DNA from 4 places in the Bradyrhizobium sp. USDA3010 genome. Region 2 is predicted to be linked to each of the others. Evidence: predicted binding sites of a transcription regulator. Region 2 holds the regulator's gene; each other region holds the start of a gene.

Region 1 (3,545 bases), on a different contig from region 2:
GGGCGAGACGGCGCATCAGCTCCTTGATGAAGGCGGCGCTGACGCCTTCGGTGCGTCGCACGGCCTCGTCGATGACGGGTTGTTCGAGCGGCAGGCCCTTGCCATAGAGTCTGATCAGCTTGCCGCGTCCAATCTCGTCAGGCAGCGGCACCTCAATCGCCTGGTCGATGCGGCCGGGCCGGCCGGCCAGCGCACTCTCGAGCTCTTCGGGGCGGTTGGTGGTCAGCAGGAACAGGATGTCGCAATCCTCCTTCAGGCCGTCCATCTCGTTGAGCAGCTTGTTGAGCAGGGATTCCTCGCACGGCCCGCCCATGTCCTCCCGGTCGCGTGCGATCAGGTCGACATCCTCGATCACGACCATGGTCGGCTGCAATAGGCGGGCGAGATTCATATAGGCGCCGAGCAGGCCGACCTGTTCGGCGGTGATGATCAGCGTGGTGTGGTTTGGCAGGTTGGTGGCGAGATAGCGGATGGTGTGGGTCTTGCCGGTGCCGGGCGGGCCGTACAGCAGGATGCCCTTGCGGGTCGACTGCCCGAGCTTGCGCAGCAGATCGCGGCTTTCGACGAAGTCGAGCACGTTGCGGTCGAGCAGCCGCAGCGTCCGCTCCGGCAGGATCACGTCATCGCGCGCAACCGTCGGCAGCCGATGCACGGTGACGCCGCGGGCGCGGCCGCGATAGTCGGCGGCATCTTCCAGCGACAGAATCTTGCCGCGATAGGATCGTGCCGCATGCACGGCCGCTTCCAGCTCGGCAAAGGTCCGTTGCACCAAGGCGTTTCCGGCGATGCCTGCGGGCACCGCGAGCTCGATCCGCAAGCCCGGCTCGCTCCGATAATCTCGATGGTAGCTGAGCAGCACCGCGTAGCGCAGCTCTTCGGTCTGGCACAGCCACAAGCCATTGGTGAGGCATTTCACCGGCTCGGACTCGCCGACGTCGACGTCGTGATATTGCGGCGGCGCGATCGCCGGAGCGTTGCGGCTGTTTTCCATCAGCGCGGCGAAAGCGAGGGTCTCGTAGCGATGCTCCTCATGGAGGCCGAAGAAATGGAGCGGCGTATCGAACAGCCGGTCGATCGCGATCTGAACATCGGCACGCATGTGACCGGGAAATTGCCGCGACCGGGTCAGGATCTGGTTGCGTGGCACTCCCGCAAAATGCCAATCGAGTGCTATGAAGGCATATCGGAACTCCTCGCCCGGCAGCTTTTCCGAACTGGCCCTGGCGGCGAGCAGGCAGTTGCTGCACAGGCAGACCGTCTTGCGACTGAGAAAAACGTCCGTCACAGGATCCAGCGCGCCACAGAGGTCACACGGCCGGGCCGCATCGGCAGCTGTGCTCGTGATCAGCAACGAATGACCATTGCTGCGGATCAGCTGCTGGGCGGACTCCAACAGCGCCTGGGCCACGGCCGCTGGATAGGGGCCGCAGGCGATTCCGTTCAGGGTCTCGATCCGTGCGGTGGCGGCAACCGCCTCTTTCCGGGACTTGCCGAATACCGTGCGCAGCAGGTCGCGCATGAATTCTATCGGTGTCTCGCTATCGTCGTGAATGAACAGCTTGATCGGGCCGCCCTCGGCAAAGACATCGTGCATGATCACCTCGAAACGTAATCGGAACCAAAAGAACAAAATAAGAACATCACGGCCGCTGGCCTGCGTCAAGCGAAAGATTCCGCGGCTTCATCCCTGACGTGTGGTGAGCCGATCGGCCGGCCAGCCGGGTGCGCGCTGCATGCGTAAACGCCGCTCAACACTTGTGACGTCTGTGTTGCGGCAAATGCCAAGACATGGCCGCCACAGAGGCAAACTTCCGACACATCATCGGAGCGAAAAGGAGCATCCGACATGGCGCGAGCGCGAGAGCTGATTCCTTCCAGGGATCAGCCGTCGCGCAATGACTTTTAATAGAGGCCATCGTGTCGCACAGATTTCGTTTTGCGATTCTTCTCATCCTCACCCTGTTCGTCTCGCCCGCGCTTGCGCAGCCGGGCGCAAAGCCGGCGCCGCCGCAGCCCAGTACCGGCGATGCACTGACGCCCGAGCAGGCGAAGCGCGCGCTTGAGACGCTGCAGGACGACAAGAAGCGCGGCGAGATGATCAACACGTTGCGCGCCATCGCCAATGCCTCGCCGCAGGCTGCTGCCCAGCCCTCGGCGGAGCCCGCACCCGAGCAGCATTCGCCGATCCCGCTCACCGCCGACAGCCTCGGCGCGCAGCTTTTGCTGATGGTGTCCGAGCAGGTCGGCGAGATGTCGCGCGAGGTCGCCGACGTCGCGCGCACGCTGACGCATTTTCCCGCGTTCTATTATTGGTTCGTGCGTACGGCCAACGATCCCGCCGCCTATGGCCTGCTGATCGATATCGCCTGGAAGCTGGCGCTTGTGTTCGGCTGCGCGCTCGCTGCCGAATGGGTGGTGTTCCGCCTGATCAAGCGGCCGGTCGCGTTCCTCGAGGCGCGGCTGCCGCAGACCGCGCGCGTGCCGGTGCAGACGCTCGCCGGCGTCGATCCGCCGTCGTCGGTCGCCGACGTCACGCCGGAACCGGAACTGCATCGGCGCCGGCTCAGCCTGGCGCGGGCCTGGCAGTCCCTGGTCCGGCTGCCTTTCGTGCTCGGCCGCCTGCTGCTCGAATTGCTGCCGGTAGTGGTGTTCGGCGGCATCGCCACCGCGCTGCTCGGCACCGAGATCGGCGATCAGTCGACCACGCGGCTGGTGATCCTCGCCGTCGTCAACGCCTATGTGTTCTCGCGGGTCCTGATCTGCGCGGTACGCGCGCTGGCGGGGCCGTTCGGTCTGTTTCGGGTCCGTGCCGAGACCGCGGCCTATATCGAGATCTGGGCGCGGCGCATCGTCGCCGTCGGCGTCTCCGGCATCGCCTTTGCCAATGTCGCGCTGCTGCTCGGGCTGCATCGCGCCGGCTACGCCGCGCTGCTCCGGCTCGTGATGCTGGTGGTGCACCTCTTCGTCGTCGTCATCATCCTGCAATGCCGCCGCCAGGTCGCCGAATTCATCCGCGCGCCGGCCGATCGCACCGGCCTTGCGGCACGGACGCGCAATCGTCTCGCTTCGCTCTGGCATGTGCTGGCGATCGCGCTCGATCTCGCGCTGTGGGCGGTGTGGGCGCTCAACATCCGCAACGGCTATTCGCTGCTGCTGCAATATTTCGTCGGCACCGTCGCGGTGCTGCTGGTCACCCGGCTCGTCACCATGGTGGTGCTGAGCCTGATCGATCGCGGCTTCCGCATCAGCCCGGACCTGATGCAGCGCTTCCCGGGGCTCGAGACCCGCGCCAACCGCTATCTGCCGCTGCTGCGCAAGGTGGTCACGACGGTGATCGCCGTGGTCGGCTTCGTCGCGCTGCTCGAGGTGTGGGGCGTCGATGCCGTCGTCTGGTTCTATGGCGGCCAGATCGGCTCTCGGCTGATCTCGGCCCTGGTGACGATCGGCATTGCCGCGCTCGCCGCGGCCGTGATCTGGGAAGTCGCCAATGCGTTGATGGACCGGCAGATCGATACGCTGTCGCGCGAGGGACATTTCGCCCGCGC
Region 2 (3,545 bases):
CGCTGCGCTGGTCGGGTGCGATGCTGCTGGTGGTGGCTTCGGTCTGGGCGGTGCGGGTGCCGCAGCCCGACGTGCTGGTCTCTGCCGACGGGCGCAACGTCGCGGTGCGGGGCGGCGACGGGCGGCTGCATCTGATGCACAGCGCCAAGGATGCCTTTCTCGTGAAGGAGTGGCTGGCGGCGGATGCCGATGCGCGGATCGCCACCGACGCATCGCTCGGTGAGGGTGTCTCTTGCGATCCGAGCGGCTGCGTGACGCAAGGTCCCCGCGGCGCCTTCGTCGCGCTGGCGAGCCGGCCGGAGGCATTGGCCGACGATTGCGAGCGTGCGGCGCTGATCGTGAGCGCGCGTCCGGCGCCGAAGGATTGCGCGGCTTCGGTGATCGATGCCGAGCGGTTGCGGCGCCACGGCGCGCTGGTGCTGCGGCGCATCAGGGACGGCTATGCCATCGATGCGGTCAAGCCCGGCGGGATCGACCGGCCGTGGTCGCCGGCGGTTCCCGGCGATAGCGAGAGCGAGACGACGCTGCGCACGCCCGCCAGCGCGCCGCGGCCCGCCGTCGATACGACGCCGGCCGAGACCGATTTGCAGGCCGAGGATTAGCCCGGATCGAGCGAGGTGCCGGTGGGCAGCTCGAACAGGCCGAGGTGGTATTCGTCGGAGTCGGGGCCGGCGTCGGGCTTCTTGACGAGGGTGAAGGAAGCCTCGGGGAATTGCTCCCAGACCTTCAGGTCGTCAGCCGTCACCGTCAGCCAGCCGAACCGGAACATATACCGGCCCGGCTCCGTGACGCGTCCGGCCTTTTGCCATGTGACCTTGTCGACCACCACGCACGTCCTCCGTGCCCGATGATGCGCCAAGGCGCGCGCCGACGCAATTCTCCAGCCGCGCCCCGGAACCCGGCGTCCGGGGTCGCTCGAAATCGCTTAGGTCACCCGCCGCCGGACAGCTCATTCCGCGGCGACGATGCGTTCAACCCAAAAACAGCGACGCAAATGCGGAGGGCCGCCGCTCCACAACCTTCGGCTTCTGCTCGACCGGCGGATGCAGTGCCGGCAATTGCAGCACGCTGACGCGTTGTCCCTCGACGAGCTGGGTCACCAGCACATGGCTGCCGTCGGGGAATTCGACCGCGTCATGATGGCGATCGGGAACGTCGGGCTCGACTTCGTTGAACACGCCGACGCGGAAGTTCATCGTCTTGGTCCAGATCCAGCGGCTGTCGTAGCGAACGTTCTCGGCGAAAGCGAGCTCGGTGCCCGGCAGCATGCAGACCGCGACAGTGGGATCGGTCTCCGAAGCAAAGCCGCGGGTCGACGTCCCGCGGAAAGTCGTGGTGATCAGCGTCTCTCCAACAATGGCGGGGCGCGACGCCACGGCGTGCAGACTATAGTCACACATCGGATGGCTCCTCAAATCGAGGTAGCGACCCGTGCCTCTCCTTGAGGCATAGGGCCTCTACCAGAGTGGACGATAGCGAACGAGTGTCTCCTCGTTTCTGGGCGATTGTACGACTGGTCGCCCAACGCTCCCGATCACAAACACGCGACGCTGCGTGAGAGGTATCGGAGCGCATCGGGTAGGCCGCACGTTACGCTATCATTCAAGGAACGATCCGATGTGTCGCTCGTTCCTTGCCGCCATCAGTATTTGCGATAGAGGCCGATCAGCTTGCCCTGGATGCGGACCCGGTTCGGCGGCAGGATGCGCACTTCATAGGCGGTATTGGCCGGCTCCAGCGCGATCGACGCGCCGCGGCGGCGGAAGCGCTTCAGGGTGGCTTCCTCCTCGTCGATCAGCGCCACCACGATGTCGCCGGTATTGGCGACGTCGTTGCGCTGGATCAGCGCCATGTCGCCGTCGAGGATGCCGGCGTCGACCATCGAGTCGCCGCGCACTTCCAGCGCATAGTGCTCGCCGGAGCCGAGCATGTCGGGCGGCACGCTGATGGTGTGGCTGCGGGTCTGCAGCGCCTCGATCGGCGTGCCGGCAGCGATCCGGCCCATCACGGGGACCGCGACCGGACGGTTGCCGTCGTCCTCGGCGATCGGCGGCGTGCTGGTGCGCTTGCCGAGGGTGCCTTCGATGACGCTCGGGGTGAAGCCGCGGCGGCCGTTGCCGCCGCCGGCCGAGAGCTCGGGCAGCTTGATGACTTCGATGGCGCGGGCGCGGTTGGGCAGGCGGCGGATGAAGCCGCGCTCCTCCAGTGCAGTGATCAGGCGGTGGATTCCGGACTTCGAGCGCAGGTCGAGCGCATCCTTCATCTCGTCGAAGGAGGGCGGTACGCCGGCCTCTTTCAGACGTTCATTGATGAAACGCAGAAGTTCGTACTGTTTGCGCGTGAGCATCTCGAGTATTCCCCCGGTTGGTAGCGTCGTTCGATTCCGAGACTTTTCAGGCGGGGCCTGACCTCAGGAGCACGGTGCTCATCACAAGCGCTCCCTCGCGGCCTCCCATTTGTACACACCAGTACTCGAAACAAATCATGAACGGACACTATATGTTCGATATGTGTTCCGCAACCACTTAATTTCCGGTGAACGCATCCGGTGAGCGCTCAAGCGATCCAAACTGCGCTGTCACTCAGGCAGCGTCAGGATCTCGCATTCGCTGCCTTTGACGGCGGCAGGCGCAAACGGCGGACGCACGAGAAGTGCCCGTGCCGCAGCGAGATTCCCGAGCAGCGACGAGTCCTGCTGCGTGACAGGCGTTGCGATCAGCGTGCCGTCCTCGCGCTCCTCGAGGCGAGCGCGCAGATAGTCCTCGCGCTGGTCGTTGGCGGTGAGGTCGCGGCCGAGCAATGCGCTCGCGCGGCGATGGTGAATCGCTTTCCGGCCGCTCAGCGCCCGAATCAACGGCACGAGAAACAGGAAGGCGCAGACATAGGAGGACACCGGATTGCCGGGCAGGCCGATCACCCGCATCGCGCCGAGCCGGCCATGCATCATCGGTTTGCCGGGCCGCATCGCGATCCGCCAGAACGCCATCTCGACGCCCTCGGCCTCCAGCGACTGCTTGACCAGGTCGTGGTCGCCGACCGAGGCGCCGCCGGTCGTGATCAGGATGTCGGCACCGGTCTCGCGCGCCCGGCGGATGCCGGCGGTGGTGGCTTCCACCGTGTCGGCGGCAACCCCGAGATCGACGGTCTCGGCACCTTCGGCGCGCGCCAGCGCCCGCAGCGCATAGCCGTTGGAATAGACGATCTGGCCGGGGCCGGGCGTCGAGCCCGGCATCACCAGCTCGTCGCCGGTCGCCAGCACCGCGACCTTGGGACGGCGGTGCACCGCGAGCTCCGGATGGTTCATGGCGGCCGCCAGCGACAGCGCGCGATCGGAGAGGCGGCTGCCGGCCGCGAGCAGCACGTCGCCTTCACGGAAATCGACGCCGGCCGGGCGGATGTGCCGTCCGGCGGCAGCTAGCTCCGTGATCGTGATGTGGTCGCCGTCGACGGCGGTGTCTTCCTGAATGATGACGGCGTCGGCGCCATGGGGGATCACGCCGCCGGTGAAGATCCGCACCGCTTCGCCGGCGCCGACCGTGCGCTCG
Region 3 (3,545 bases), on a different contig from region 2:
AGATCGGGGCATCGACGATCCAGAGCCGCGCCACCGCCGGTGTTGCGGGCGCGACCTTCATCTTCTGCCTGCCGGGCTCGCCCGGCGCCTGCCGCGACGGCTGGGACGGGATTCTGGCCGCGCAGCTCGACTACCGCACGCGGCCCTGCAATTTCGTCGAGATCATGCCGCGGCTCGACGAGCACCTGCGCCGCGCCAAGGCGAAGGGCGCGAGCGCGTGATGACCGTCGTTCCGGGGCGATGCGAAGCATCGAACCCGGAACCTCGAGATTCCGGGTTCATCGCTGCGCGATGCCCCGGAATGACGACAGGGAGGGGCCCTACAAGTCGAGCTCCCACGTCTCCCCGACCAGGTCCACGCCAAAGCTGTGGTGCTTCTCTTCCTTGACCCGCTGAAAGCCGGCACGCGCATAGATGCCGCGCGCGGCGACCAGGATGCTCTGGGTCCACAGCGTCATCTTCCTGTAGCCCATCTCGCGTGCGGAGCGGATGCATTGCTCGACCAGCGCGCGGCCGACGCCGAGCCCGCGCGCCTTCTCCTCCACCGCGAGCAGCCGCAGCTTGGCGACCCCGTCGCCGCCGTTGACCAGGAAGACCGAGCCGACCGGCTCGCCGTCGACCTCCGCGATCCAGCAATGCTCACGGGCCGGATCGAACGATCGCAGAAACTGCGCGCAGATCTCGGCCACTAATGCCTCGTAGCTGATGTCCCAACCGTATTCTTCGGCGTAGGCGCGTCCCTGTTGCGAGATCACCCAGCCCATGTCGCCGACGCGATGGCTGCGCAGCAGGAAGCCCACCGGCTTCTCGGCCGGCGGCTCCAGCGACTGCTCGATCGTGCTCATGGCACGCACCACGGCCGCACGGCGGTCGCCGTCCATCTGCTTCAGCAGCGCGCCAACCTCGCTGCGCGAGCGGTTGTCGAGGTCGGCGGCAGCGGTGCGGCCCTTGGCGGTGAGGGCCACCTCATTGACGCGCTTGTCGGCCTTTGACGGCTTGCGGGTCACGATCTGGCGGCGCTGCAGTGCCTGTAGCGTCCGGCTGACGAAGCCGGCATCGAGATCGAGATCGCGCACCAGGTCCGTCGCGGTGCAATCCGTGCGATGCGCGAGCTCGTAGATGATGCGCGCTTCCTGCAGCGTGAACGGGGAATGCAGCAGCTTCGGCTCGATGATGCCGAGCTTGCGGGTATAGAACCGGCTGAAGCCGCGGACCGCAGCGACCTGGCTATCGAGGGCGGTGTCATGGGAGTTTGATTTCATCAAACATATTATTTGACGGAATCAAATGATCTGCAAGCGCTTTCTCACCCGTTTTCTTCGCGCGAACCGGTGCCTGCTTCGTTGAATATGCCCTACGCCACCATGATCCGGCTGCGCAGCATGGTGCGCGAGGAGCGGCCGAGCCGGCGCAGCAGGCGCGCCTCGGAGCGGCGGGCGTCGGGCCGGTAGCCGCCGATCCGCTCGTAATGCTCGCGTGCGATCAGAAGGCCCTGCTCGGCCGAGGGGCCGGCGATCATCCGGGCGACGAATTTGAGGCCGTCGCGCAGCCCGGGATCGGTGTAGGGCGCGCGGGCGTAGCGGAAGATGCCGGCGCGGTCCTTGCCGCTCGCCGCCACCATCTGGATGAACTGGGTGGTCTCCTCGATCCAGCCGGCATCGAGCACCGCGCCGGGATGCAGGAACATCAGCCAGGGCGAACGCGCCTGCCTGGCGCCTGCCGCGAGCGCCGCGGCGCGCGTGCCCTCGAAACGCAGGAAGTGACAGCCGGCGATGTCGGCAACGCGCTCCATCACGTCGCTGTTGGTGCGGTCGACCAGCAGCACCTCGCGGATGACGCCGGCGGCCGCGCCCGGCACCAGCGCGGCCAGCGTTGCGACCGCCGTGCGCTCGACTCCGTCGGTGGGGATGATCACGCTCAGCATGATTTTGAGGCTTCGGTGGCTCAAACGGTGGAGAAACTCCGGCCGTGTTATCACCTTGTCATATTCAAAGCAGCCTGTTCGCCTGCAGATTTTTACGCCATCACTTTGTGGATCTTCTCGGTTTGCGTTCTTGATTTGTTCTCATGTTGTTGTTAGCTTCAAAGCATGAGCCGAGCATCCTCTCATGCCCTCAAGCACCCGCCGGTAACGGCGCCCTCCGATAACCCGGCGGGTGCACCTTCACCTGTTCCTGCCCCTTTTCCCGAGCTGGCCGTCGCGATCGAGCGCGAGCGGCGGCGCGGCCGCGGCGCGCAGTCCAATGCCACCGGCCGCTACGAGGCCGAAGCGCGGGTTGCCTTCGACGACGGCTGGCAGAGCCTCGATGACCTGCCGCCGTTCCAGACCACCGTGGCGCTCGACACCTCGCGCAAGGTAATCACCCGCAACGATTCGCCCGATATCGGTTTCGACCGCTCGATCAATCCCTATCGCGGCTGCGAGCATGGCTGCGTCTATTGCTTCGCGCGGCCGACCCACGCCTATCTCGGCCTGTCTCCGGGGCTCGACTTCGAATCGAAGCTGTTCGCCAAGCCGGACGCCCCCGCGCTGCTCGAGAAGGAGCTGGCGGCGCCCGACTACGAGGCGCGGATGATCGCGATCGGCACCAACACCGATCCCTATCAGCCGATCGAGCGCGAACGGAAGATCATGCGCGGCATCCTCGAGGTGCTGGAGCGCGCCGGCCATCCGGTCGGCATCGTCACCAAGTCGGCGCTGGTGACCCGCGACATCGACATCCTGGCGCGGATGGCCAAGCGCAATCTCGCCAAGGTCGCGCTCTCGGTGACGACGCTCGACCCGAAGCTCGCCCGCACCATGGAGCCGCGCGCCTCGACCCCGCCGAAGCGGCTCGAGGCGATCAAGCGGCTCGCTGATGCCGGCATACCGACCACGGTGATGGTCGCGCCCGTGATCCCGGCGCTGAACGATTCCGAGATCGAGCGCATCCTCGATGCCGCCGTGCATGCCGGCGCCAGGGAGGCGAGCTACGTGCTGCTGCGGCTGCCGCTCGAGGTGCGCGATCTGTTCCGCGAATGGCTGATGGCGAACTATCCCGACCGCTATCGGCATGTCTTCACGCTGATCCGCGACATGCGCGGCGGCCGCGACTACGACTCGCAATGGGGCACAAGGATGAAGGGCACCGGCCCGATGGCCTGGATGATCGGCCGCCGTTTCGAGATCGCCTGCGAAAAGCTCGGCCTCAACAAGCGGCGCACCAAGCTGACCACCGATCATTTCGCCAAGCCGAAGCGCAGCGGGCAGCAGCTGAGCTTGTTCTAGGTGGGAGTAGGAGACCCGTAGCCCGGATGAAGCCAACGGGTCGCGCGAACGCGCGCCCGATGACAGGCTCCGCGAAATCCGGGACCTGTGTCCGCGGTGAGACTTTCCCGGATTGCGCTTCGCTCCATCCGGGCTACGAAGAAGAAGTCAAAACAGTGAGTGCAGCCATGAGTAACGCCCCGACCGCACGCTTCACCGTCCTCACGCTCGGCGTCAACGACATGCGCGCCAGCATCGCCTTCTACGAATCGCTCGGCTTTGCCAGAAAGATGCGCGC
Region 4 (3,545 bases), 400 kb from region 2:
GCACCGTCTTTCCGTTCGACGGCCTCATGCGCAGGGAAAGCGTGCCCACGATCCGCTTGCCGGATCTCTTGGCCTCGGAAAGCTTCTGCTTGTGGATGTCGGACATCATGCCGATCAGACGCTTGGTCTCGGCGGGCGTGTGCCACTCGACGCCGACCGGCTTGTCCTTAACGATCGTGTTCAGCGTCTTCTTCAGTTCCGGAGCGGCACCGAGATTGAACCAAATCCACTGCTCGCGGCACCGCGGCGACAGCTTCTCGACGGCCTTCACCAGCGGATCCGGGTGCCACGTCGGATGCGGCTCCTCGCGAACGAGCTCGGCCGCAATCTTTGCCGACTTCGAAACGGCGACGATGAAGACCCGCTGTCTCGACTGCGGAACGAAATGCCGCGCGTCGACCACGACGGCACCAGCGCGCATGCCCAGACGGTCGAGCGCTGCGACGACTGCCTTGAATTCCTCGCCGCCGTTTATAGTCAGGAGGCCGACGACGTTCTCGAGGACCACGATGCGCGGCAGGCGGCCGTTGGCCTTCAGGCCCTTCATGAGGTCGATGAACGCCCAGAACGTGCCGGATCGCGTGCGGTTGGACCCGCTCGCCTGGCCTATGCCCAGCCCGTTGCCGGCCGCCGACAGGTCCTGACAGGGGAACGAAGCCCAGGCCAAGTCAACGCGGCGCCCGAGATTTTGCGCCTCGACATCGTGGATATCGTCCTTGAGGATTGCCGCTTCGCCCCAGTTGTCGGCGTAGACCTGGACCTTAAGCGGATCGAAATCGTTGGCGAACTGGCACTTCCACCGGCCGCCGAGGCCAGCACGCACCATACCTCCGCCCGCGAAGAATTCGAGATAACTTGGCACTTCAGACGGCCCCCTTAGCGATGGCGGCCATCATCATTCGCGGACCGGCAAGTAGCCAGACCCGCAGAGTCGCGAACGGATCCGGTCCGTCCGGATTTTCGAAATTTTCCACGCCCCTCATTTCCTGCCCAGCCGTCGGCAGCCTCGCTTGCGCCTCTCCGAACCATCCCCGCCTCGATCGGTTCCATTTGGAAGGTGGTGATGCGACCTTCCGACCGTCTTGCGGATGCGCCAACCTTAGGTCGGCCTTGTGTGTCAAGATGCGCGCCGCGCCTGTGCTGCCTGCCTTTCGGTGCAGGCCAAAGCCCGATTCTTGCACACGAAAGCGGCGGAATCGTCGCACAGGTTGAATCCGCCCACAAGCTCAATCGCGTAGTCTTTTAGTTGCTCGACCTCATGTGGACGAAATTGCTGGTTCCCCTCGTCAGCTAGGCGATCTGACGGGCTGCAACCCGGTCCATGTTTCTGTGCTCGTGGACGGACCGGAACTCAGATCGCGCGGCAGGTGACCGCTTCGTACCGCGCGATAAGCGATCTAGAGAAGTTAGCTTCCCAAGGGGGCGGCGACGCGAGCGACGTCACCCAGCCTGGCTTCCACCTCCCGAGCCGTCAGGCCGGCGCCCATAACATTCTATGGGCCCCTGGATTCGATGCCGTCGCGACAGTCCGATTTTTTGTGAAGCTAAGCCGAAATAGCTTCCCAAAGACGCCCCCGCAGGGCTCTCTGAGTAGCGCTTTTGGGCCACCCTCGAAGGCGTTGGCCGCCCACCGAAGTGCCGAAAGCGGAGACGGCAATGAAGTTCCGTAATGCCATTTAAGCATTTGTTATTGCTATATTAAATCGCCGCGTTTTCACAGCTTATGCTGTCGATCTGAAAGTCGGGAATGCAGGATGACCGGGTCCGGAGCACGCGCGGCGGTAGTTTTTTTTCGGGCGAGAAACTGCCCCCGTCCCGGACCGCATCGCCGCGTCCGTGAGGCGATGGAAAGCCGCCGCCGTGGTCGCGAACGCTGGCGAGATCGCTCGGCAACACCCCATCCTGACCATTGCGCGCTCCACCGGTGCTTCGTACCGCGTTTGCAAACAAAACAAGAACGACTATCCTCCCCCCGCCTCGGGGGATGATTCATGCTTACGACCGCTGCAGTGTCCCATCTGGACACCCTGAATCCGGAACAACGCCGGGCTGTCGAGCACGGTGTATCCGTGGACAGCCATGTGGGCACACCCCTGCTAGTGATCGCCGGTGCCGGATCCGGCAAGACGAACACCCTAGCCCATCGCGTCGCCCACCTGATCGCCAGCGGCGCCGATCCCCGGCGGATCCTTCTGATGACATTTTCGCGGCGCGCAGCGTCCGAAATGGCGAAGAGGGTTGAACGGATCGCCCGCAAGGTCCTGGGCGAACAGGCCGGCGTCATGACCGACGCTCTGAGCTGGACCGGCACCTTCCATGGCATCGGCGCTCGTCTGCTCCGCGAGTACGCCGACCAGATCGGGCTGGATCCGGCCTTCACCATCCACGACCGAGAGGACTCCGCCGACCTCATGAACCTCATCAGGCACGAACGCGGACTTTCCAAGACGGAGAGCCGCTTTCCGGCAAAGGGCACATGTCTTTCCATCTACTCGCGCTGCGTCAACGCCGAGATCGAGCTCGAACGGGTCTTGGGGGCTTCTTATCCCTGGTGCTCCGGCTGGGTCGCCGAGCTGAAGGAGCTCTTTGCGGCCTACGTCGAAGCCAAGCAGAAGCAGAACGTTCTCGATTACGACGACCTCCTGCTCTACTGGGCACAGATGATGTCCGACGGCGGCATCGCCAACGACGTCGGCGGCCGCTTCGACCACGTGCTGGTCGACGAGTACCAGGACACGAACCGATTGCAGTCGTCGGTCCTGCTGGCTTTGAAACAAGGAGGCCGCGGCCTCACCGTGGTCGGCGACGATGCTCAGTCGATCTACTCGTTTCGCGCCGCCACGGTCCGGAACATTCTCGATTTTCCTGACCAGTTCAGTCCCAAGGCCGAAATCGTCACCCTCGACCGCAACTACCGCTCCACGCAGCCTATCCTGTCCGCCGCCAACGGCGTCATCGATCTCGCCAGGGAACGCTTCACCAAGAACCTTTGGACGGAGCGGACTTCGTCGGCGAAGCCCCGCTTGGTCGCCGTTCGGGACGAAGCCGACCAGGCGCGGTACATCGTCGAGCGGATTCTGGAGAACCGCGAGGAAGGCTCCCTTCTTAAACAGCAGGCGGTTCTCTTCCGCACTTCGTCGCACAGTGGACCGCTGGAAGTCGAACTCACCCGCCGCAGCATTCCGTTTGTGAAATTTGGCGGCCTGAAGTTCCTGGACGCCGCGCACGTGAAGGACGTGCTGGCCGTGCTGCGCTTCGTCGAGAACCCGCGCGATCGCGTGGCCGGTTTCCGCGTGATGCATCTGCTTCCCGGCATCGGGCCCGCTTCCGCGCAGCGCGTACTCGATCACATGGCGGAGGCGGCCGACCCGCTCGCCGCGCTCTGCGCGATGCGTTGTCCGCCCCGCGCCGGCGACGACTGGAAAGGATTCGTCGACACGGTCGGAAACCTCCGCTACTCGGAGTGGCCCGCGGACCTCGAGCGCGCCCGGCTGTGGTACGAACCCCATCTCGACCGGATCCACGAAGACGCGGAGGTCCGACGC

What was found. Region 2 encodes LexA, which represses DNA repair genes until DNA is damaged. Its sites were predicted from a motif close to TGTTCNNNNTGTGTTCNG; they were not measured.
Region 1: a site for LexA is predicted at 1,623-1,640, ahead of AC066Y_RS02365 (ATP-dependent Clp protease adaptor ClpS). Genes of this name have one in related genera too.
Region 3: a site for LexA is predicted at 2,050-2,067, ahead of AC066Y_RS32270 (PA0069 family radical SAM protein). Genes of this name have one in related genera too.
Region 4: a site for LexA is predicted at 1,943-1,960, ahead of AC066Y_RS03360 (ATP-dependent helicase). Genes of this name have one in related genera too.

Annotation. Positions count from the first base shown of each region.
Region 1 is NZ_JBWJZD010000001.1:542,707-546,251, reverse strand. It holds gene AC066Y_RS02365 (ATP-dependent Clp protease adaptor ClpS) at 1-1,594, opposite strand, end outside; gene AC066Y_RS02360 (mechanosensitive ion channel domain-containing protein) at 1,918-3,545, shown strand, end outside.
Region 2 is NZ_JBWJZD010000002.1:478,859-482,403, forward strand. It holds gene AC066Y_RS05320 (ComEC/Rec2 family competence protein) at 1-602, shown strand, start outside; gene AC066Y_RS05325 (hypothetical protein) at 599-826, opposite strand; gene AC066Y_RS05330 (hypothetical protein) at 972-1,400, opposite strand; gene lexA (transcriptional repressor LexA) at 1,643-2,347, opposite strand; gene AC066Y_RS05340 (molybdopterin molybdotransferase MoeA) at 2,579-3,545, opposite strand, start outside.
Region 3 is NZ_JBWJZD010000028.1:108,853-112,397, reverse strand. It holds gene moaB (molybdenum cofactor biosynthesis protein B) at 1-221, shown strand, start outside; gene AC066Y_RS32280 (bifunctional helix-turn-helix transcriptional regulator/GNAT family N-acetyltransferase) at 321-1,262, opposite strand; gene AC066Y_RS32275 (glycosyltransferase family protein) at 1,355-1,924, opposite strand; gene AC066Y_RS32270 (PA0069 family radical SAM protein) at 2,090-3,268, shown strand; gene AC066Y_RS32265 (VOC family protein) at 3,436-3,545, shown strand, end outside.
Region 4 is NZ_JBWJZD010000002.1:74,920-78,464, reverse strand. It holds gene AC066Y_RS03365 (DNA cytosine methyltransferase) at 1-862, opposite strand, end outside; gene AC066Y_RS03360 (ATP-dependent helicase) at 1,992-3,545, shown strand, end outside.